Regions from separate parts of the Planococcus sp. APC 3906 genome, predicted to be linked through region 4. Evidence: predicted binding sites of a transcription regulator. Region 4 holds the regulator's gene; each other region holds the start of a gene.

Region 1 (6,000 bases), on a different contig from region 4:
TAGCCTATTTAGTTCTACAGCCAATTGCGCGCCGACTTGAGCGTTGTATTTCACCAATTCAATGTTTGCGACCAAGCTCGATCCGCCCGTCAGTTCTTTCACTTTGCCAAGCAGGAATGGCGTCACTTCTTTGCCTGCTATGCCTTGCGCCTTGGCTTCCGCCATTGCCTGTTCGATAATCCCGGAAATGAACGACTCTTCCAGCGCATGCTCTTCAGGTATCGGATTGGCGATAACCGCTCCGCCTTCAAGCCCAAGATCCCATTGCGCTTTGAGGACATTAGCCATCGTAGCCACATCGTCTGCACGGAACGTCAAGTCAAATCCACTGTCACGTGTATAGAAAGCCGGCATTTTATCCGTTTGGTGGCCGATGACCGGAACACCTTTCGTTTCGAGGTATTCGAGCGTGAGCCCGATATCCAAAATCGATTTCGCGCCTGCACAAACAACCGCTACGCTCGTTGAAGCCAATTCTTCAAGGTCCGCTGAGATATCCATTGTCGTTTCGGCACCGCGATGAACGCCGCCGATTCCACCAGTTGCGAATACACGGATGCCTGCCAGCTCAGCACAAATCATTGTTGCTGCAACTGTAGTGGCACCCAATTTTTTCGTCGCGATCAATTGGCCGATGTCGCGGCGAGATACTTTCGCCACGTCCGGGCTATTGCCCAAAAGTTCCAATTCGTCATCGGATAAACCGATTTTGATTTTTCCGTCCATGATGGCAATTGTTGCTGGCACTGCCCCGTTGTCACGGATGATCGCTTCAACGATTCGCGCTGTTTCAACGTTTTGAGGATACGGCATGCCGTGTGAAATAATCGTGGATTCGAGTGCCACCACCGGCTGCTTGTTGTCCATTGCCTGTTGTACTTCAGTTGAATAGGTAATCATGTCTGCTAATTTTGTCATGTTCGTTCCTCCAGTTCTCGCTGTAATTGTTCAGCGGATAAATCGCTGCGCACAGTCAATGCGCTTTGCAGGGTTTTCGCCGCATTGGCAAGCCCTGCTTCAATATTGCTGTTGAATGGCTGCCCGTTCAGGTAACTGTGGATGATTCCGCTGGAAAAAGCATCGCCCGCTCCTGTCACTTCTACGATAGCGGGCACCGGGTGCGCCGCATAATGGCGGACATTGCCGCCTGTTCCAGCCATTACGCCTTCCTTGCCGCCTGTGACCACGACATGTTCAGCACCGAGACGCATGAGCTCTTCAACTGCTTGCCGCCATTGCTCTTCTGTTGAAATAGAACGATCCAAAAAGCGGCCAGCTTCTCCGCGATTTAAAATCAGCCACGTAATGCCAATCAAATCCTTGCCCAAGCGGTTCATTTTCGGTTCTGAAACCGGAATGATGGCAAAAGGGATCCTCTTGGATTTCGCCAGCTTATGGATTTCATCCAGTGTGTCAGCCGGACAATTCAAATCCGACACAATAAAACTAGCTGACAACAGATCTGCTTCGCTGCGGCGGATGTATTGGGGCGTCATGGCGTCATAAATCGCCATGTCCGCCATTGCGATGACCATTTCACCTCCGGGCTCCAGTACTGCCGTATAAGTGCCCGTCGACAAAGCAGCGTCCACTTTCGTCAATTCCGTGTTCATAAATGATTTGGATGCTTCTTCTATCAAGTTCCATTCCGGATCATTTCCGGCGATTGACATGAGCTTCACCGAATGGCCGAGGCGCCCAAGGTTCTCAGCGATGTTGCGCGCCACACCGCCAATGCTGCGGCTGACGCTCGCCGGATTGGAAGTTCCCATCTGCGCCGCATGCTCCAAACGGAATTTGCGGTCCACGTTCGCGCCGCCGATGCAAATCACCGTATCTTCTTCTGGCAGAATATACGCACGTCCCGCAATCTTCCTTTGCTTGATCAATCCGGAAATCAGATTCGCCACTGTCGGCCTCGAAACACTCAATTGCTCAGCCATTTCCTGTTGGGATAAATACGGGTTTTTCCGAATCAATTCCAGCACTTCGATTTCCTTCTTGTTCACATTTCCACCTCCCGAACAAACATTTGTTTATAATATAAACTTTTATAATTTATTTTGCAAGTTATTTATTTCCGCCTTTTATTGCCAAAACATTGCCATGGCAATCTGAAAATTGCTAAAATGGGAAGGATGAAAGGGGAGATTCAATTGACATCATTTGAACAAAAATTGACGCGTTACGCAGAACTCGCAATAAATGTAGGGGTTAATATCCAAAAGGATCAGGAATTATACATAGTTGCAGCATTGGACGCAGCACCATTTGTCCGCGTGGTTACGAAAAAAGCATACGAGGCTGGTGCTAAACAAGTTTATGTCGACTGGCTTGACGATGAAATTACACGCGTCCGCTTTGAACTGGCGCCGGAAGATTCATTTTCCGATTACCCTGCTTGGAAAGTCCAGGAGCGCGAAATTCTTGCCGAAAGAGGCGCTGCTTTCATGAGCATCGTTTCCCAAAGTCCGGACCTTTTGAAAGGCATCGATTCAAAACGCATCGCAGCCAACCAAAAAGCGACAGGAACGGCGTTGAACAAATACCGCCAATACGTCCAATCCGATAAAATCAGCTGGACCGTTCTTGCAGCACCATCAAAAGCATGGGCTGCCAAAGTCTTTTCCGATTTGCCAGAAGAACAGCAAGTCGATGCCTTATGGGATGCCATCTTCAAAGCAGTGCGGGCTGACCTCGACAATCCTGTGGAAGAATGGATCAAGCACGATGAATTGCTTCACACCAAAGTGGATTACCTGAACAGCAAAAAATACGCGAAATTGCATTATACTTCACCGAACACCGACCTTGAAGTCGCTCTTCCAAAAGGTCATTTATGGTGTGGAGCCGGCTCGATCAATGAAAAAGGCGACAAATTCATGGCAAATATGCCGACTGAAGAAGTCTTTTCCGTTCCTGAAAAAACAGGCGTAAACGGCTTTGTGTCCAGCACAAAACCATTGAGCTATGGCGGCAACATCATCGACGATTTCAAAATCACATTCAAAGACGGCCGCATCGTTGAAGTCACAGCTGCCGAAGGCGAAGAAGTTTTGAAGGAATTGGTGGCCACGGATGAAGGTTCGCACCATTTGGGCGAAGTGGCGCTTGTGCCCCACCATTCACCGATTTCCGATTCAAATATTTTGTTCTACAACACATTATTTGATGAAAATGCCTCTAACCATTTTGCCATCGGCAGCGCCTACGCATTCTGCCTGGAAGGCGGCAAAACAATGTCACCGGATGAACTAACGGCGCATGGCTTGAACCAAAGCATCACGCATGTCGACTTTATGGTCGGTTCTGAGAAAATGGACATTGACGGCATTCTAGAGGACGGCACGCGCGAGCCTGTTTTCCGCGGAGGCAACTGGGCTTTTTAAGTATCGCTAATTCGACACTTAATTTTTCCCAGTTTATCATGTATACTAAATATTGATAATGACAGTTTAGAGAGGAGTTATCACTATGTTATATGGCGTTACAGTAACCCTCGGGTTTATGGTTGTAATCTTCCTGTTCTTTTTCACTTTGATGTACTTTTTGCGCAAAGAGCTTCATACTCATGATGCAGAACACGTTGATCCACTTCCAGAAAAAAAATATTAATAAAAAACACCGCTTCTCACTGAGAAAGCGGTGTTTTTTATTAGTATGAGCTACTATATAAATTGAATTAATGATTTCGGTTATCGATATTCCACAAAACAGCTTCGCTTGCCGCGGGCTCGCTCCCAAGCCTCCTCGGTCGCTACGCTTCCTTCGGGGTCTCGAGAGTCTCGCTATTCCGCAGGCGTCTCCGCTGTTTTGCTCCATATCGAAAAATATCTTGGCGCCGGCGCGGCTTCGGACTGGGCGAAGCAATAAGACGAGTGGTTTTCTCGGCTTATTGCGGGAGCCAAGGAGATGGCCAAATGAAATTTGGACCATTTCCTTTGCGACGAGCTTGCGCAGGAGCAATCGTCTTTGCTCTGTCCAAAGCGCCGAAGCGGCATATTTGTGCTAATTCTTAATTTCAGCTTATATAGTTGAAATTTATAAATGGTCGATATTCCGTAAAACAGCCCCGATAAAACATATGCTCCTGTCCCTGTCCCTGTCCCTGTCTCTGTCTCTGCAACGCTGCGCTAGCTTCGGGACATGTAAGTGCGTTGAAGCGAAATGAAAAGGAATACTTCAATTTCAAGTTTGTCTAAAAACAGCGAATTCTTCCTAAAAAAGCGGTGTTTTTTATTGTTTCGATATAATTTATTTATTACAGTTCAACATCAATTATTTTACAGCAGGATGACAATATATGCCTTTATACCCTATAAAATGGCTTCTTTTCCAACATAAGACCTTTCTTATGTATCATTTTCTTGTTTCGTTCTTTTTACCGCATTTTTTACGTGGTAAAATGCAAAATGGTACTTGTTTATTATTAGGAGGAGTTTAGGCATGTTTTCTTCAACAGATATTGGAATTGACTTAGGAACAGCGAATATTTTAGTATACACAAAATCAAAAGGCATAATTTTAAATGAACCTTCAGTGGTTGCTTTAGATACAAAGACTGGCCGCGTTATTGCGATTGGCGAAGATGCAAAAGCCATGATCGGCAAAACGCCAGGTTCAATCCGTGTTGTGCGCCCATTAAAAGATGGCGTTATCGCAGATTTCGATGTCACTACTGAATTATTGAAAATGGTTATGCAAAAAGCGGCTAAGCAAATGGGCACTTCTTTCCGCAAACCGAATGTGATGGTTTGTACACCGTGCGGCGCTACTTCAGTAGAACGCCGAGCTATACACGATGCAGTTAAACAAAGCGGCGCGAAAACCGTTCATTTGATTGAAGAACCGGTAGCAGCAGCAATCGGCGCTGACCTTCCTGTCAGCGAGCCGATCGCCAGCGTTATCGTCGATATCGGCGGCGGCACAACAGAAGTCGGCATCATCTCTTTCGGCGGCGTCGTATCTGCCAACACAGTAAAAGTTGCCGGCGATCGCATGGACGAAGATATTATCCAATACGTCCGCAAGCATTATAACGTGTTGATTGGCGAGCGCACTGCCGAGAATGTCAAAAAAGAAATTGGCTATGCCCTAGTTCCCCATAAATCAGAAACCATGGAAATCCGCGGACGCGACGTCATGACGGGCCTTCCAAAAGTGGTTACACTGACTTCCACTGAGATTCAGGAAACATTGAAAGAATCACTTCTTTCCATTCTTGAATGCATCCGTGCAACACTAGAAAACTGCCCGGCTGAATTGTCAGGCGACATTGTCGACCAAGGTGTTGTGATTTCAGGCGGCGGCGCATTGCTGAAAGGCATGCAGCAATGGCTGTCACAAGAAATTTCTGTTCCTGTGCACATCGCACCACAACCGCTTGAGTCTGTTGCAATCGGTACTGGCCGTTCACTTGTCATGCTAAGCAAACTTGAAAAAATTTCACGCTAAACACATGCAGCCCGGAAGCTTATCGCTTCCGGGCTTTTTTATCTATTCGACAACTTAAAAAGCCCCTTAACTTATTGTTTCTAATGGCGAATAAAATTTATTGGCGTAAATGTTTTTTACTTTTCCAGCATAGTTTTAGTCGTTTTTTTCAGAAATTTGTTCTAAACTGGAGAAAAGAGCTTTAAGGAGGAATATACCATGTCGATGCTTGAACAGATTTTGGAATACAATCAAGAGTTCGTTGAGAAAAAAGAATATGAACAATACATCACGACAAAATTCCCTGATAAGAAAATCGTCATTTTGACTTGTATGGATACCCGGCTATTTGAAATGCTGCCGAAAGCCATGAACTTAAAAAATGGCGATGTGAAAATCGTCAAAAGTGCTGGAGCTGTTATCAACCACCCTTTCGGCGGAATTATGCGCAGCCTTTTCGTAGCAGTTTATGAATTGAATGCAGACGAAATCTATATTATCGGACATTACGATTGTGGCATGTCCGCTATCGACCCACAATCGATTCTAAGCAAAATGAAGGCGCGG
Region 2 (6,000 bases), on a different contig from region 4:
TTCGCTGACTCGATCACGACTGACCACATTTCACCAGCTGGGGCAATCGGCAAAGATACGCCAGCAGGTAAATACTTGCGTGAAAAAGGCGTCGAGCCTCGCAACTTCAACTCTTACGGCTCACGCCGCGGGAACCATGAAGTGATGATGCGCGGAACGTTCGCGAACATCCGCATCCGCAATCAGGTTGCACCAGGTACTACAGGCGGTTACACTACGTACTGGCCGACTGGTGAAACGATGGCAATCTACGATGCAGCGATGAAATACCAGCAACAAGGCACTGGCCTTGCGATCTTGACAGGAAAAGACTACGGCATGGGCTCGTCTCGCGACTGGGCTGCCAAAGGTACATTCCTACTCGGCATCAAAACGGTTATTGCTGAAAGCTACGAGCGGATTCACCGTTCGAACTTGGTGATGATGGGCGTCTTGCCGCTTCAATTCTTGAACGGCCAAAACGCTGAAGTCCTTGGCTTGACTGGCCGCGAATCCATCTCTGTCAACTTGTCTGATACCGTGAAACCACGCGATATCCTGACAGTGACTGCAACTGCTGAAAACGGCGACGTAACTACTTTTGAAGTACTTGCTCGTTTCGACTCAGAAGTGGAAGTTGATTACTACCGCCACGGTGGGATCCTTCAGATGGTACTCCGCAACAAATTGCTGGAAGTGTAATAAATTCATAAAAAAGCGTCCTGGGATTGTTTCCAGGACGCTTTTTTTTGCGTAGGGGGATGGAAAGTATTTTGTGAGGCAAGGGAAGTAAATACTTAATTTTACAAGTAGAACAGCTTTATCAGCTGCTAACAGTCGTTTTTACTTGTAACAGACAGGCTTTTCTTTTTTTATTCCATTCATACTCTTGTATACTGAAAGGAGAGGTGAAGGAAGAATGTTTATTAGTGAAAAAGAGATAGAGATCCGCTATGCGGAAACCGACCAAATGGGCGTTGTCTACCACGCCAATTACATCATTTGGCTGGAGATCGGCCGGACAAAGCTGATTGAAGACTTAGGCTTTACTTACGCGGGGATGGAGAGTGAAGGCTACCTGTCACCGGTTACGGATGTGTCGATCCAATACAAGGCACCGATGCGCTATGGCCAGAAGGCGCTTGTCCGCACGTGGGTTGAAGAACACGGCCGCCTGCGCACGAAATACGGCTATGAAATTTTGCATGAAGACGGCACGCTTGCAGCAAAAGCAGTGTCGGAGCACGTTGTGGTGAAAAAAGAGACGTTCCGTCCGGTGTCGATCCAAAAGACGTTTCCGGAATGGCATGAAAAATACGAAGAAGTGAAAAGGAAGGATTCGGATGGCGTTCGGAATTAAGCGCGAAGAGCTGGTGCGCTGGAAGCTCGATGTGGAAGAAGGAAAAATTGCCTTTTTGACGCATTATTGGGTGGATGAGCGGTTCGTGGGCTGCTCGACGGTGACGAAAGTCGGCTGCAGCGATCTGGACAAGCTCGAACAATGGGGACGCCAATACGGCTTGAAGCCAGAATGGATGGACTTGCGCAATAATTATCCGCATTTCGACTTGTTCGGAGAACACCAAGTCCGCATTTTGACCGAAGAAAACATGCTGCACCAATTGCATAAATTCAAAAAAGACAACGCGTGAAGTTTCTCACGCGTTGTCTTTTTTGTAATCGTAAGCCAATTCTTTCAAGTCGTCGTTGACGCTCACCAGCAAATCGTGGCCGTCAAAATACCAGAGGTCGGTTTCTTCGATGTAATAAGTGACGTCGTCTTGTTCGATGCTGACTGCCGCTTCTCCGGGATGGTCTTTCGTTACACCGAGCGAGAAGCCCGGCTGCAATTTACTTGAGCCGCCGTAGCGGACGAAAAATCGGACTTTGTCTCCAGCTTCTACTTCCATTTCTTTCGAGAACCATTCGAATGCATCTTCACTGATGTTGATCTGCATGCGCTGCACGCCCTTTCAATGGCATTTCACCATTTGATTTTCGGCTCTGTGCCGGCCTTGATCCGTGCGATATTCGCCCGGTGGCGGTAGATGATAAAGCTCGCCAAAATGAGTATGACAATTAAAAATGGATAATCTTCTGAATAAAATGTATAAATAACTGTATAAATAACTGCAACTACTGCTAAAATAATGGAAGACAACGAAACCATTTTTGTAATTTTTAGGGCAATCAGCAATACTGCGACCGCTAAAAGGAACAATGGCCATTGATAGCCAAGAAGGATGCCGCCGGATGTGGCAACCGCTTTTCCGCCTTTGAATTTCGCAAAGACCGGGTACATATGGCCAATGACCGCAATGACGCCGAAGACGAGCGGGTGGATCGGTGTGTCGATGTAAAGCGGAATCATGGTTGCGGCGGTCCCTTTCAGAATATCGAGAATCGTTACGGCGATGCCCGCTTTTGCGCCGAGTGTACGGAAGGTGTTGGTGGCCCCTAGATTCCCACTGCCTTTCGTGCGGATATCCGTTTTGTAAAACAATTTCCCGACCCATAATGCGGATGGGATCGAACCGAGCAAGTAAGCTAAAATAAGGGGAAGCAAAATGTCCATGAAAAACTCCTTTGGGCCATACGTATTTGTTTTTTTAGTTTAACATGAAGCGACTTCATTGAACAATATCCGATCGTTTATTCAACAACGCAGCAAAAATCATGTATGATAGAATAAAAGGACAGGTGAATTGCATGCACAATCCAAGCCGTGAAAAAATCAAAAAAGTTCTTGATGATTCCAAAACAATCGCTGTAGTGGGCTTGAGCCCGAATCCTGACCGCACCTCTTATATGGTGTCGGAAGCGATGCAGCGGGCGGGCTACCGGATCATCCCGGTGAATCCGAGAGCGGACAACGTGCTCGGCGAGAAAAGCTACGCGACGTTAGCGGATATCCCGGAACCGGTCGATATCGTCAATGTCTTCCGCCGCAGTGAATTTCTGCCTGAACTGGCGCGGGATTTCAAAGCTATCGACGCTCCGGTATTCTGGACCCAATTGAATGTGGTGGACGAAGCGGTATTCGATGACTTAACCGATGCAGGCTATACGGTGATCATGGACCGCTGCATCAAAGTGGAACACGCTATCCTCAAATAAAGGCTTTTTTAGGATAAGAGGGCACCTGGCTCTCTTTTTCTATGATTATTGACAGAAGTGCCGGATGGCGATACGATTAAAAGATAAAGAAATGCGAACAGATGTTTTGTTGGAGGGAAAAAAGAATGGCCAAAACGAAAAATACGGCATACAACGAAGAAGCAATTCAAGTACTCGAAGGCCTAGACGCCGTTAGAAAACGCCCGGGTATGTATATCGGTTCGACAGATGCCAGAGGCCTGCACCATTTGGTGTACGAAATCGTCGACAACTCGGTGGATGAAGCACTTGCCGGATTCGGCGACAAAATCAGCGTAACGATCCACGAAGACAATAGTTTGAGCGTCCGCGACCACGGACGCGGCATGCCGACGGGAATGCACCGCAGCGGCAAACCGACGCCGGAAGTCATTTTGACCGTGCTCCACGCAGGCGGCAAATTCGGGCAAGGCGGCTATAAAACAAGCGGCGGGCTACACGGAGTCGGCGCATCGGTCGTCAATGCATTGTCCAAATTCCTGGAAGTGACGATTCACCGCGATGGCAAGAAATACCGCCAGCGCTTCGAAAATGGCGGAAAACCGGTCACGACGCTTGAAGAAATCGGAACGACAAAAGAAACCGGCACCGAAATCCATTTCCTGCCGGATGAATCGATTTTTTCCGTGACAAAATACAATTACGAAACCTTGAGTGAGCGCCTGCGCGAATCGGCGTTCCTGTTAAAAGGCTTGAAAATCGATTTGACGGACAAGCGCAATGGTACGCAGGACACGTTTTTCTATGAAACCGGCATCGAAGCTTTTGTTGGGTATTTGAACGAAGAAAAAGACGTCTTGCATAAAGTCGCCTATATCGAAGGCCATCAGGACGAGCTCGAAGTCGAGTTCGCGTTCCAGTTCAACGATGGCTATTCCGAAACGATCTTGTCGTTCGTCAACAACGTCCGCACACGCGACGGCGGGACCCACGAAACCGGCGCAAAAGCAGCGATGACGCGTGTCTTCAACGATTACGCACGAAAAATCAATTTACTGAAAGACAAAGATAAGAACTTGGAAGGCTCGGATATCCGTGAAGGTTTGGCCGCGATTATTTCGGTCCGCATTCCGGAAGCGCTGCTCCAATTCGAAGGGCAGACGAAAAGCAAGCTCGGTACGAGTGAAGCCCGCAGCATTGTCGACGCAGTCGTGTCGCAGAAGCTCATGTATTTCATGGAGGAAAACGCTGATTTGAGCGCATCGCTCGTCCGCAAAGCGATTCGCGCGTCACAAGCGCGCCTGGCTGCACGGAAAGCACGCGAAGATGCCCGCAATGGCAAAAAGCGCAAGAAATCGGATGCGTTATTGTCCGGCAAATTGACGCCGGCGCAATCCCGCAATGCCTCGAAGAACGAATTGTACCTCGTAGAGGGCGACTCGGCCGGCGGTTCAGCGAAGCAAGGCCGCGACCGCACATTCCAGGCGATCTTGCCGCTGCGCGGGAAAGTCGTCAATACCGAAAAAGCGAAGCTCGAAGACATCATGAAAAACGAAGAGATTTCGACGATCATCCACGCAATCGGCGGCGGAGTGGCGGCGGATTTTTCGGTGGCGGACATCGCCTATAACAAAATCATCATCATGACCGATGCGGATACCGATGGCGCGCACATCCAAGTGCTGTTGCTGACGTTCTTCTTCCGCTACATGAAGCCTCTTATCGAAGCGGGCAAAGTGTTTATCGCATTGCCGCCGCTTTACAAAGTATCAAAAGGCGTCGGCAAAAAAGAAGTGGTCGATTACGCCTGGACGGAAGCTGACCTGGAAGCATCCACGAAAAAAGTGGGCAAAGGCTATATGCTGCAGCGCTATAAAGGTCTTGGTGAGATGAACGCCGACCAATTATGGGAAACCACGATGAATCCGGAAACCCGGACGTTGATCCGCGTCACGATTGAAGACGGGGCACGCGCTGAACGCCGCATCACAACGCTGATGGGCGATAAAGTGGAGCCGCGCCGCTTATGGATCGAAAACAACGTCGACTTCGGTATGGAAGAAGACGGCAACATTTTGGAAAATGATTTAATTCATGCTGAGGAGGAAGTTGTATGACACAAACCGAACGTTATCAAGATCTGCCATTAGAAGAAGTCATCGGCGATCGGTTTGGGCGTTACAGTAAATACATCATCCAGGACCGCGCACTTCCGGATGCGCGCGACGGGTTGAAACCTGTTCAGCGCCGGATTTTATATGCCATGTACAAAGAAGGCAATACCAATGATAAAGCGTTCCGGAAATCCGCTAAAACGGTCGGTAACGTAATCGGCAACTACCATCCGCACGGTGATACATCCGTGTATGAAGCGATGGTGCGCTTGAGCCAGGACTGGAAAGTGCGCCACATGTTAGTTGAAATGCACGGCAATAACGGTTCGATGGACGGCGACTCGCCAGCTGCGATGCGTTACACCGAAGCGCGTTTGTCGGCGATTGCCGGCGAATTGCTGCGCGATATCGACAAGCGCACCGTTGAATTCATCCCGAACTTTGATGATTCGGATATGGAGCCGACGGTCTTGCCATCGCGTTTCCCGAACTTGCTGGTGAACGGTTCGACCGGTATTTCTGCCGGCTACGCGACGGATATCCCGCCGCACGCGTTGCACGAAGTGCTTGACGCTGTGCTTATGCGCATGGACAATCCGAACGCGACGGTTGAAGAGCTGATGACGGTCATCAAAGGGCCGGATTTTCCGACAGGCGGTATCATTCAAGGCGTCGACGGCATCCGCAAAGCTTATGAAACCGGTAAAGGCAAGATCATCATCCGCTCGAAAGCGGATATCGAACCGCTTAAAGGCGGCAAAGAGCAAATCGTCATCACCGAAATTCCTTTTGAAGTCAATAAAGCCAGCAT
Region 3 (6,000 bases), on a different contig from region 4:
CTTCAAGCTGCTGCAGCTCATACATTTCGAAATAACGCCCTTTTTTCTTCATTAAACTTTCATGTGTGCCGATTTCCGCAACCGTTCCTTCGTGCATGACCAGAATCTGATGGGCATGCTGGATCGCGCTCAACCGGTGGGACGTGATGATCGTCGTCTCGCCGGTGCGGGTTTTTTTCAGCGATTCCAATATCGCTTCTTCGGTTTTGGCGTCCACTGCGGACAGTGAATCATCCAAGATGAGCAATTCTGGCTCCATCATCAGCGCACGGGCGATGGAAATCCGCTGCTTTTGGCCGCCTGACAGCGATACGCCCCGCTCCCCGACAACGGTGTCATAGCCGAACGTGAAGTTCAGGATGTCGTCGTGGATATGCGCAAGCTTTGCTGCTTGGTGGATTTCTTCTATAGAAGCATCCGGGCGGGCAAATGCGATATTGCCGGCCACTGTCGCCGAAAACAGGAAATGATCCTGCGGCACATAGCCGATTGCTTCACGCAGCCGCTGTTTTTTATAGCGGTTGATGGACACGCCATCGAATGTAATATCGCCTTCGTAATTGTCGAACTCCCGCAGCAATAAGCGCAAAATCGCCGATTTCCCGGAACCGGTCTTGCCGGCGATGCCCAGCGTTTCGCCGCGCTTGATGGTGAAATGGATGTCCCGCAGCGCCGAGCGTTCGTCGCCGGTGAACTGGAACTTTTGGAGCGAAAACTCGATATCGCCTGTCGGCCGCCGGTCAATGGCGTCTTCCCGGTCATCGATTTCAGCCGGCTGCGCGAGCAGCGCCCGGATGCGGTCGTAGGAAGCCCGCCCGCGTTCGACGATGTTGAAGAGCCAGCCGAATGCCAGCATCGGCCAGACGAGCAATCCAAGATACGCGGTAAACGCGATCAAATCGCCGATTGTCATCTCGCCGCCGACCACGAAATACGAACCGAAACCGATTGCCAGCAAGTAACAGACGCCGATGATTGCCGAAATGGTCGGGTCGAACATCGAATCGATTTTTGCCACGCGGATGTTCTCGTCGACGACTTCGCCGGACATGCGTTTGAAGTCTTCAATGTCCTGCTGCTCCTGGCCGAAGGTCTTGATCACTTTCATGCCGGATATGCTTTCCTGCGTCTTGTCGTTGAGCCCGGAAAAAGAAGCTTGTGCGCCGTGGAAGCGCTCGTGCATCAATTTCCCGTAATAATTCGTCATGTAGGCCATCAACGGCAGCGGCAGCAAGACGATCAACGTCAATTTCCAACTGACCGTCAGCGCCATCGCGGCAATAACGAAGCCGCCTGTCGCAATCGAATCGACGAGCGTCAAGACGCCTGCACCGGCCGTTTGCTGCACCGCCTGCAAATCGTTCGTCGCGTGCGCCATCAAATCGCCGACGCGCCGCTTCTGGTAGAACGAAGGCGACATCCGCGTGAAATGGCGGAACAAATTCTCGCGCAAATCGCGCGCCAGAATGATCGCCGACCCGAAAATCATCAGCCTCCAGGCATAACGCAGCACGTACATGCCGAGCGCCGCTGCCGCGAGAACACCTAGCCACTTTCCTAGAAAACCTGCGGTCAAGGTGCCGCGGCTGATTTCATCGACGATTAAACCGATGATGCGCGGTGGCAGAACGCCGAGGAATGCCACAATCAGCAGCATGAAAATGCCAATGGCGTATTGCTTTTTCCGTTCCTTGAAAAACCAGCCCAACTCCAAAAATACGCGCATGTTCTTTTCCCCTTGCTGTAATGTATGTATTGTGTCTATTCAATCTTTTTTATTCTAGCAAAAATCATTCAGCAAGAGGAGAAAATAATTCGGTTTTTGAAATAAATCAACCTTCTGGCGTAAACGGATTGCCGTCCGCCTTGTGGCCGCCGATCAGTTTCGCGCGTTCCCGTGCAGTGCCCGCTTCCGTATACGACACCGCGCGCAGCACCGCAGTCGAGCCGTATTTCTGGCGCAGCTGGTCCATCGCGCCGCCCAAGCGCCGCGTCTGCCATTTGCGCTGCTCGAACAAGCTCAGCTGCATCGACGTTTCGTCTTCCAATTTGCCGAGCGTGATGGACAAACGGCGTACGGGGCGCCCAATATAAAATTCATTCAATAGCTTCTGGCACGCCCGGTATAATTTCAGCGTGTCGTTCGTTGCTTCTTCAATCGTCAGCGCTCGGTTAAAGCCGCCGCCGAACGCGTGCTTGCTGTAGCCGACCGCGAGCGTCACCGTACGGCCAGCTTTGCCTGCGGTGCGGGCGCGCATCGCCACGTCTTCCGCCATTTCCAGCAGCACCGCGGAAATCTCTTCGACGGTCGTGTAATCGCGGTACAGAATCTGCCCTTTTCCATAGCTGACCTGCCCTTCGACGAGCGGTGCGCCAAGCTCAGACAAATCGATGCCCCAGGCATGGTGGTAAAGCTGGTTCCCGACAATGCCGAACACGTCTTCAAGTTCCGTAAGCTCCGCACGCGCCAAATCGCCGACCGAAAAGATGCCCATGCCGTTCAATGTATTTTCCAAGCGCGAGCCGATGCCCCACATCTTACTGAGCGGCGTAACCGGCCAAAGCTTCGTCTCTACGTCTTCGAATGTCCAATGCGCAAAGCCCGTCTTTTTCGCATCCAGGTCGAGCGCCAGTTTTGCCAGCAGCATATTCGGCCCCATGCCGATTGCCGATGGCAGCGAAAACTGCCGAATGATGTCGTCCTGGATGCGGGCAATAAGCGTCTGCGGTGTGCCCCATAGCTTTTCCGTACCGGTGAGGTCGACGAAGCTTTCATCGACACTGTAGACATGGATGGCTTCCGATGGCACATATTGCGCCAGAAGTTTGGTGATTTCCATCGACACTTTCAGAAAAAAGCCCATCTTCGGCTCGATTTTTTGGATGCGCGGATCATCCGGAATCTCGAACAGCCGCGTGCCCGTGCGCACCCCGAAATCCCGTTTCAGCACCGGCGACGCGGCCAGCACCACACTGCCCCGCCGTTCCTGGTTGCCGATGACTGCGATGCAAGCCGTCATTGGATCCAGGCCAAGGTCTACCGCCGCACAGCTCGCATAAAAGCTGCGCATGTCGATGCAAATGATTGGCCGCCGCTCCATCTCTTCATACATATGAACCCCTTCTTTCTCATCGTTCGCTGCCATTATCTTCAGCATATACGAACACTTGTTCTTAATCAATAACCGTTTTACCCGAAACTTAAACACCGCATGGTTTTTACCAGAACCGCAAAATGACGTCAAAAAAACAGGACACGGCATGAGTTTGCCGTGTCCTGTTTTATAATTCTCTTCTCTTACCTAGACAATCCCAAACATAGTATAAACCGCGATGACGACGAACACCGCCAATGTCTTGATGATCGTGATCACGAAAATATCTCCATATGATTGCTTGTGCGTCAGGCCGGTCACCGCGAGCAGCGTGATGACCGCGCCGTTATGCGGCAAGGTGTCCATGCCGCCGGACGCCATCGCGACGACGCGGTGCATGACTTCCGGCGGGATGTTGGCCGCAGCAATGGCTTGGTTGAATTGGTCGCCCATGGCGCTGAGCGCGATGCCCATGCCGCCGGAAGCGGATCCCGTGATGCCGGCAAGGGCGCTTGTCGTAACGGCGCCGTTGACCAGCGGATTGGTGAATGTGCCGGATATGCCGGCGCTGATTTTCGCGAAGCCGGGAAGGGCTGCGATGATGCCGCCGAATCCGTATTCCGACGCCGTATTCATGACGGCCAATAACGAACCGTTGATGCTCGTGTTGAGCCCTTCTTTCATATTCGCTGTGACTCGCTTCCAATCGAAGGCAAGCGCAGCAAGAATGCCGGCAACGAGCGCAATTTCAACGGCCCAAATGGCAACGTTCGCCGAGACATCGATCGAATAGCTATCGAGCCCCATAGCGGCGAAATCGAAGCCGTTCGGGTACCAGCCCGGGATCGCTTTCACCAGATAATTGTTCATGACCGCTACCAAAATGAGCGGCACGAAAGCGAAAATCTGCTTGAATAACGATTGGTTTGAGGACAGCGCTAAGCTGGCATCTTCTTCGTTGCCGGGCGTATCGACACGCGGCGCATCGGTTGCGAATCCGCTATAGCCTTCTCCTGCTTTTTTCGCCTGTCTGCGCCTGAATTCCAGATAGGACAGCCCCGTAAACAAAACGACCGCCCCACCGATGATGCCAAGAATCGGCGCGGCGTAGATATCCGTTCCGAAGAAAGACGTCGGAATGACGTTCTGGATTTGCGGCGAGCCTGGCAGCGCATCCATCGTGAACGTAAACGCACCGAGTGCAATTGTCGCAGGCATGAGCCGTTTCGGGATGTCCGCTTGCTTGAATAATTGCACAGCGAATGGGTAAATCGCGAAAACAGCGACAAACAAAGAGACGCCGCTATACGTCAGAATCGCCCCGAGAATGACAATGGCGAGCATCGCCTGTTTGGCACCGATCAAGCGCACAATTGTCTTGGCAATCGATTCCGCGATGCCGGACATTTCAATGATTTTGCCAAAAATGGCGCCCAGCAAAAAGACCGGGAAGTAGAGCTTGATAAAGCCGACCATCTTCTCCATGAAAACACCCGAGTAAAACGGCAGGATGTTGCCTGGATCGATCAGAAAAACCGCCAGCAGCGCACACAGCGGCGCGAACAAAATCACCGAATAGCCTCGATAGGCAGCGAACATCAACAGCCCCAGCGACAATAGAATAATCAATAAATCCATCAGTTTCCCTCCAAAATAATGCAGAACTCCAATAAGAAGCAAATGAACGCAGCCGCTTGCCGGACAAATTTTGAATGTGTTTTGAATCGTCGCATTTTTAGCTCAATTAAATAATTCTAAAATAACATTTATTTCAAAAACATTTTATGTCCGCCAGCAAAATAATAGATAACCGCTTTCATTCTTTCCTATAGAAGCTTAATTAAAGAGCATTTTTAATAAAATTACAAGAAAAAATGAAAATATCGAAATAATTTATTATTTATTACGTTAAGCAATATCTATTTCAATATATCTTTATTCCTGTATAATGGGCATTGCTTTACTAAAGTAAAGGAATTTTAAAGGATTGGAAAAGAGGTGAGTACATATGTTAAGCATTCTTATCGGATTGATCCTGTTATTGGCGCTCGCCTATTTGGGATGGTCGATTATCTGGGTTGCTCCATTAGCTGCCGGCGTCGTCGCGCTTCTGAGCGGACTCGATGTCTATACAGCATATACGGATACTTATATGGAGGGTTTAGTGGGATTCGTTAAAAAGTGGTTCCCGATCTTCTTGCTTGGTGCAGTATTCGGAAAGTTGATGGAAGAAACAGGTGCGGCGCGGGCCGTTGCCAAGAAAGTCACCCAGCTGATCGGGGGCAAACGCGCGATTCTAGGCGTACTCATCGCATCGGCTTTATTGACTTACGGAGGCGTCTCTTTATTTGTTGTCGTGTTCGCGGTCTACCCGATTGCGCTTGAATTGTTCCGGGAAGCCAATGTCACGCGGAAATTGCTCGTGCCGACGTTCGCGCTTGGCGCCTTCACGTTCACGATGACGTCGATGCCAGGAACGCCGCAGATCCAAAACTTGATCCCGATGGATTATTACAATACGACGCCGACCGCAGGGCCGGTCATCGGAATTGTCACCACGTTGATCATGGCGGTCGGCGGCTACGCTTGGCTGGCGTACCGCGAGAAGAAGCTGTCGGCTAAAGGCGAAGGCTTCGTCCAGCAGGAAAAAACCGGCGCTTCGAAAGCGGACGAAAGTTCGACACCGAACTGGCTCTTGTCGCTAGTGCCGTTGATCGTCGTCGTCGTGCTGCTGAACGTGGTGAAATTGGAACCGATTTATGCCTTGATTCTCGGCGTCATCAGCATCATGCTGATCAACGCAAAAGATTACAAGAAGTTCGTCTTCTCGATTAACGAAGGCGCGAAAGGCTCGGTCATGGCCATTCTCAACACCAGTGCCGCAGTCGGCTTCGGCGCCGTCATC
Region 4 (6,000 bases):
AGCGCAATGGGCACCGGGGTATTATTTAATAGAATTCATAAATAGGATTAATAACCCGTACTGAATTTTCTTAGTGCTTAAGAAGATTTTGTGGGGGGTGATTAATTTGACAAAAATTCAAGGGGTAAAAGATCTGCTGAAGTATTTAGAATCAGCAGGGTGCCCGATGACTGAAGAGCAGATTAATGAAGGCATTGCAAAAAGGCAGATTCCACATAGCCAGTCCTACGCCAATACAATCTTTTTTGACTTGAGGCATATCGATTGGTGGATTTCGGAACAGCAAAAGCAAGAAAGCAAAAATTGAATACGATCTTCGGAAAACCGGTACCCCGGATTCGGCTCCCCAAGAGTCCGTATCCGGGGTTTTCCCTATTTTTTTATGCGATTGAATTCAAAAAAAGAATGCACAACACACCCCTTTCATGGTGTATGATAGACAGAAGCGAAAATAATCTGATTTTAAGGAGGCCCTATGCATGAAAACTTTTCAAGTGGAATTTTATTTTGACCAAGGCAATACTATTGTCCTGACATCATATGCAGAAGATAAGGAATCAGCATTGCGGAATATTCCTACCCATGGCACGTTTGAAATTACTGACCAGGACAACGATCGCCTATACCGTATCACCATCACTCAAGTAAAATACATCATGGTCTATGAATTATAAGGCCTGAAGCATCGCGTTTTATCGGATGCTTTTTTTATGCAGAAAATTAATGGCAGGGAGCTGGCTATGGATGGAATACAGAGGTTCAAGTGTTTACGATGAAAAAGATTTTTTGAATCGTTATTTAAAGCGGCGCAACCGCAAAGAAAGTCCAAACAACGCGATTGAAGAACCGATAATTTGGAAGCTGGCTGGCGACGTCAAAGGCAAAGAAATTTTGGATCTGGGCTGCGGAGACGGCTCATTCGGCCAAAAGCTGCTTGCGGCAGGGGCGGCATCGTATACAGGGATTGAAGGCTCTACAGAGATGGCGCAATTGGCTACCAAAGCCACAGCGTCTCTGGGAGGGGAAATCGAAACAGCAGACCTTGAGCTGTTTAAAGCAAACGGTGCGCAATACGATTTGATCGTCTCCCGTTTTGTCATCCATTACCTGTCAGATATCGAGCGCTTGTTTGAAGAAGTCCACCGCTCGCTGCTGCCGGGCGGGAAATTCGTTTTCACTGTACAGCACCCGGTTACCACAGCAGCATTTACCAGCAAAGACCAAGGGGAGCTTAGAGGCGATTGGCTGGTGGATGATTATTTCAAGGAAGGCAAACGCCAAGAACCTTGGATAGGAAAGACGGTCGTCAAGCATCACCGGACAATTGAAACCTATTTCACAGCGCTTGCGAATGCAGCGCTTACTGTAACGGCACTCAAAGAGGGCCATCCTGTGCGGGCCAATTTTGATTCCGATGCTGAGTTTGAACGGCGGGAACGCATTCCGCTGATGCTGATTTTGGCTGGCCAAAAAAAATAATGGCAATTAAAAAAGCGCTGAGAGAAATTTCTCTCGGCGCTTTTATGCTTGTGTATGTGATTAATGTAATTGGCGGTATACGCCGACCACTTTTCCAAGGATGGAGACCTGGTCTACGATGATTGGATCCATCGATGAGTTTTCAGGCTGCAGGCGGAAATAATTGTCTTCTTTGAAAAATCGTTTGACTGTCGCTTCGTCATCAGCGGTCATCGCCACAACGATGTCGCCGTTGTTAGCGGTTTGCTGTTGTTTAACTACGACATAGTCACCATTCAGGATGCCAGCTTCAATCATACTTTCTCCCATGATTTCAAGCATGAAAATATGGTCGTCTTCTGTTCCGTAGGTTTGTGGGAGCGGGAAATATTCTTCCACATTTTCAATCGCAGTGATCGGAACGCCAGCAGTTACTTTACCGACGAGCGGTACATGAAGGACAGGGCTTTTCTCGATCAGTGAATCGTCTGTGCTGATAATTTCGATTGCTCTCGGTTTTGTCGGGTCGCGGCGGATCAAGCCTTTGCTTTCAAGGCGGGCAAGATGGCCATGGACAGTCGAGCTTGATGCCAAGCCAACTGCTTCTCCGATTTCACGTACGGATGGCGGATAGCCCTTAGCCCGGACTTCATCTTTTATGAATGTCAAAATATCTTCTTGGCGCTTCGATACTTTTTTCAACAGTTTCACCTCTTTTTAGTAGTTCAGCATGTTTTCTACCAATAGTATACCAACTTGGGATATGAAATGCAAACATAGGTTCGAATTTATTTGTTGACAAAAACACTTGTTCGCATTAAAGTAAGAACATACATTCCGAACACACATTCTTAGGAGGCGGTTCTTATGACATTCATCCAAAAAAATTCTTACCTGACAGTACTATTTCTTCTGATCCTATCTTTTTCATTTTATTCGGTGTTCACCCATAATGCGCAGGAAGGCCAAATGAGCCTGGTGCAAGTTGAACAAGGCGATACTTTATGGACACTTGCGGAATCTTTCAGCGGCAATACTCCCCATCAGGAGTGGATTGAAGAAATCATGAAGGAGAACGGCTTAAGCACTCCGAAGATCATAGCCGGACAATCGATCAAAATCCCCAGCGAACAACTGAAATTCGCCCCAGACGAAACCACCAAACTGGCGGGTGATGCAGAATGAAGAAATCTGCATTAATTTATTGCCGCGTCAGCACCACGAAAGACACACAGGAAAGTTCACTTGCACGGCAGGAAGAAGAATTATTGAAATTCGCATTTGCACAAGGATACATGGTTTCAGACATCTTTACAGATCAGCACAGCGGCTACGAAATGGACCGGGAAGGGCTTCTGGAGATGCTCAACGTCATTAAAACCGATAAAGTTTCAGCGGTATTCATCCAGGATGAAACCCGCCTTGGCCGTGGCCATGCACGAATCGCGCTGCTTCATGTCATGAAAAAATATGGCGTGGAGGTTTTTACATTGACCGATCAAGGACCCATCGCATTGAACGATATGGATGACATGGTATTGGAGATTTTAGCGGTTGTTGAAGAGTACCAGCGCAAAATACATAATGCCAAGATCAAACGCGGCATGAAACGCGCTGTTGAAAATGGCTACAAGCCTGAACGCAATCTTAAAGGCCGGGGCAACCCTGATGGCCGCGAGCGCTTAGACCTGCCGATCGACCAGATTGTCAGCCTGAAACAGAATGGGCTGACGTTCCATGAAATTGCGGTAACGCTGCAAGGCTTCGGCTATCAGGCAAGCAAAGCAACCGTCCACAGACGCTACAGGGAATTCCTTGAGATGAAAGAAGGCTAATATATTGCAGAAATCCCGCTTCTTTTGTACGATATGGTAGAAGAAAGGCGGGATTCTATTGTTATCACCAGATAAAATAAAACGCATTAACGAATTATCACGAAAATCCAAGACCGCGGGCTTGTCCATTGAAGAGGCAAAAGAACAATCTGCATTGCGCCAGGAATACTTGTCGACTTTCCGCCAAACGATGCGCGGCACAATTGAAAACGTAAAAGTGATTGATCCGGAAGGCAACGATGTTACGCCGGAGAAAGTCAAAAATATTCGGGAGAATAAGTATTTAAATTAATACTTATTCTTTTTTTGTTGTGCCTAGACTTCAGCGCTCGGCTATTGCGCATTTCTAGTTGTATTCTTGCCTATTGTTGACTACACTAGAATAGGATTAAAATTGTTAATGAGAGGATGTTTTTATGTCAAACCATGCAGATCAACTTGCGGTAACTACTATACGTACACTTTCCATCGATGCGATTGAGAAAGCGAACTCAGGGCATCCGGGATTGCCAATGGGAGCAGCTCCTATGGCTTATACATTATGGACTAAACACATGAACCACAACCCGAAAAATCCGAACTGGTTCAACCGTGACCGTTTCGTACTGTCAGCGGGGCATGGTTCAATGCTTTTATACAGCTTGCTGCATTTGAGCGGCTACGGGCTTGAATTGGACGAGATCAAAAACTTCCGCCAATGGGATTCGAAAACACCGGGACATCCGGAATATCACCACACAGTTGGCGTAGAAGCGACAACTGGACCACTTGGCCAAGGAATCGGCATGGCAGTGGGCATGGCTATGGCAGAGCGCCATTTGTCAGCTACATATAATAAAGACAATATGGATGTCATCGATCACCATACCTTCTCTCTTTGCGGAGACGGAGATTTGATGGAAGGTGTCGCAGGCGAAGCGATTTCACTTGCTGGGCATTTGAAGTTGAACAAATTGGTCGTTTTATACGATAGCAATGATATTTCCCTTGACGGCGATCTTGGCATGAGTTTCTCTGAAAACATCCAAAAGCGCTTTGAATCATATGGCTGGAACTACCTGCGCGTAGACGACGGCAACAAGCTGGACGATTTGTCTGAAAAAATTGCGCAAGCGAAACAATCAACGGACAAACCGACATTGATCGAAGTAAAAACAGTCATCGGCTACGGCGCGCCAAACAAATCCGGTAAAGCGGATGCTCACGGAGCACCACTGGGTGAAGCTGAAATGAAACTTGTTAAAGAATATTACAAGTGGACTTTTGACGAAGATTTTTATGTTCCAGAAGAAGTTTATGAAACATTCAATAAAGCGACTGAAGAGCTTGGCGGCAACGCTGAAAAAGCTTGGAACGAATTGTTCGCTAAATACGAAGCGGCACATCCGGAATTGGCTCAGCAGCTGCAAAAAGCGATCAAAGGCGAATTGCCAGAGAACTTCGATGCAGATTTCCCTGTCTACGAAGCTGGTAAAAAACAAGCGACTCGTGCTTCTTCAGGCGACATGGTCAATGCCATTGCAAAAGCCGTGCCATCGTTCTTCGGAGGAAGTGCCGATTTGGCTGGTTCGAACAAAACGACCATCAAAGGCGGCGGCGACTTTGATGCGGAAAATCCAACTGGACGCAACATCTGGTTCGGTGTCCGAGAATTCGCAATGGGAACTGCCCTTAACGGTATGGCTCTCCACGGCGGACTTAACGTCTTCGGGGGAACGTTCTTCGTGTTCAGCGATTATGTGCGCCCAGCAATCCGCCTTGCGGCATTAATGGGATTACCGGTCACATACGTCTTTACACACGACAGTGTCGCAGTAGGCGAAGATGGCCCGACTCACGAGCCAGTCGAACATTTGGCTTCACTACGCGCTATGCCAAACTTGAGCGTTGTGCGCCCGGCTGATGCCAACGAAACCAAAGCAGCATGGAAGCTTGCTGTCACTGCGAAAGGCCACCCGACGCTATTGGTGCTTTCACGCCAAGACTTGCCGGTCCTTGAACACAGCGGCGAATTGGCTGACAGCGGTGTGGAAAAAGGGGCTTACGTTGTATCGCCTGCTGAAAACCCACAAGCGCTCCTGCTTGCAACCGGTTCTGAAGTCAGCCTCGCAGTTTCTGCCCAAAAGCAGTTGGCTGAAGAAGGCATTTCTGTATCCGTTGTTTCCATGCCATCATGGGACCGTTTCGAGAAACAGGAAAAAGCATACAAACAGTCTGTCATCCCGACAACTGTCAAAAAGCGCCTGGCTATCGAAATGGGAACTTCATTCGGCTGGGAACGCTACACAGGCGACGAAGGCGACATTCTATCAATCGACCGTTTCGGTGCAAGCGCACCTGGCGACCGCATCATGAAAGAATTCGGCTTCACTCCTGAAAACGTAGTAGCAAAAGTCAAAGCTCTATTAGGCTAATAAATGTGAATAGCAAAAGACGGAAACAGAACTTGTTTCCGTCTTTTTTAATTTAAAGTATTTATAGCTTTTCATTGCGCTTCAACGCACTTTCATGTCTCGAAGCTAGCGAAGCGATGCAGAGACAGGCGGACGCGTTCCGCGGTCCTGGCTTCAGTCTCCGCCTTCCGCTTCATTCAAAGATATTTTTTTATAACAAGTTATTTCTTTTACTGAAGAAAACAAAAGATTTACTTTCTGCAGTTTCTTTCGTGTTCTCCAGATATGAAGCAAAACAGCGGAGAAAACCGTAC

What was found. The regulator LexA, encoded in region 4, represses DNA repair genes until DNA is damaged. The targets are predictions, from matches to a motif close to CGAACATATGTTCG.
Region 1: QMA09_RS11570 (carbohydrate kinase) is a predicted target of LexA. The motif match lies at 2,022-2,035, and genes of this name have one in related genera.
Region 2: parE (DNA topoisomerase IV subunit B) is a predicted target of LexA. The motif match lies at 3,191-3,204, and genes of this name have one in related genera.
Region 3: QMA09_RS14960 (Y-family DNA polymerase) is a predicted target of LexA. The motif match lies at 3,162-3,175, and genes of this name have one in related genera.

What each region holds. Positions count from the first base shown of each region.
Region 1 covers NZ_JASDCW010000019.1:5,703-11,702, forward strand. The annotation lists gene QMA09_RS11565 (pseudouridine-5'-phosphate glycosidase) at 1-900, opposite strand, end outside; gene QMA09_RS11570 (carbohydrate kinase) at 915-2,009, opposite strand; gene QMA09_RS11575 (aminopeptidase) at 2,157-3,389, shown strand; gene mreBH (rod-share determining protein MreBH) at 4,447-5,454, shown strand; gene QMA09_RS11585 (beta-class carbonic anhydrase) at 5,653-6,000, shown strand, end outside.
Region 2 covers NZ_JASDCW010000042.1:10,153-16,152, reverse strand. The annotation lists gene acnA (aconitate hydratase AcnA) at 1-681, shown strand, start outside; gene QMA09_RS16055 (acyl-CoA thioesterase) at 899-1,339, shown strand; gene QMA09_RS16050 (hypothetical protein) at 1,323-1,631, shown strand; gene QMA09_RS16045 (HesB/YadR/YfhF family protein) at 1,638-1,937, opposite strand; gene plsY (glycerol-3-phosphate 1-O-acyltransferase PlsY) at 1,964-2,554, opposite strand; gene QMA09_RS16035 (CoA-binding protein) at 2,689-3,096, shown strand; gene parE (DNA topoisomerase IV subunit B) at 3,222-5,192, shown strand; gene parC (DNA topoisomerase IV subunit A) at 5,189-6,000, shown strand, end outside.
Region 3 covers NZ_JASDCW010000033.1:3,412-9,411, forward strand. The annotation lists gene QMA09_RS14955 (ABC transporter transmembrane domain-containing protein) at 1-1,726, opposite strand, end outside; gene QMA09_RS14960 (Y-family DNA polymerase) at 1,833-3,113, opposite strand; gene QMA09_RS14965 (GntP family permease) at 3,303-4,733, opposite strand; gene QMA09_RS14970 (GntP family permease) at 5,104-6,000, shown strand, end outside.
Region 4 covers NZ_JASDCW010000004.1:133,371-139,370, forward strand. The annotation lists gene QMA09_RS04150 (hypothetical protein) at 107-307, shown strand; gene QMA09_RS04155 (hypothetical protein) at 480-674, shown strand; gene QMA09_RS04160 (class I SAM-dependent methyltransferase) at 745-1,479, shown strand; gene lexA (transcriptional repressor LexA) at 1,540-2,160, opposite strand; gene yneA (cell division suppressor protein YneA) at 2,326-2,643, shown strand; gene QMA09_RS04175 (YneB family resolvase-like protein) at 2,640-3,293, shown strand; gene QMA09_RS04180 (DUF896 domain-containing protein) at 3,352-3,585, shown strand; gene tkt (transketolase) at 3,710-5,707, shown strand.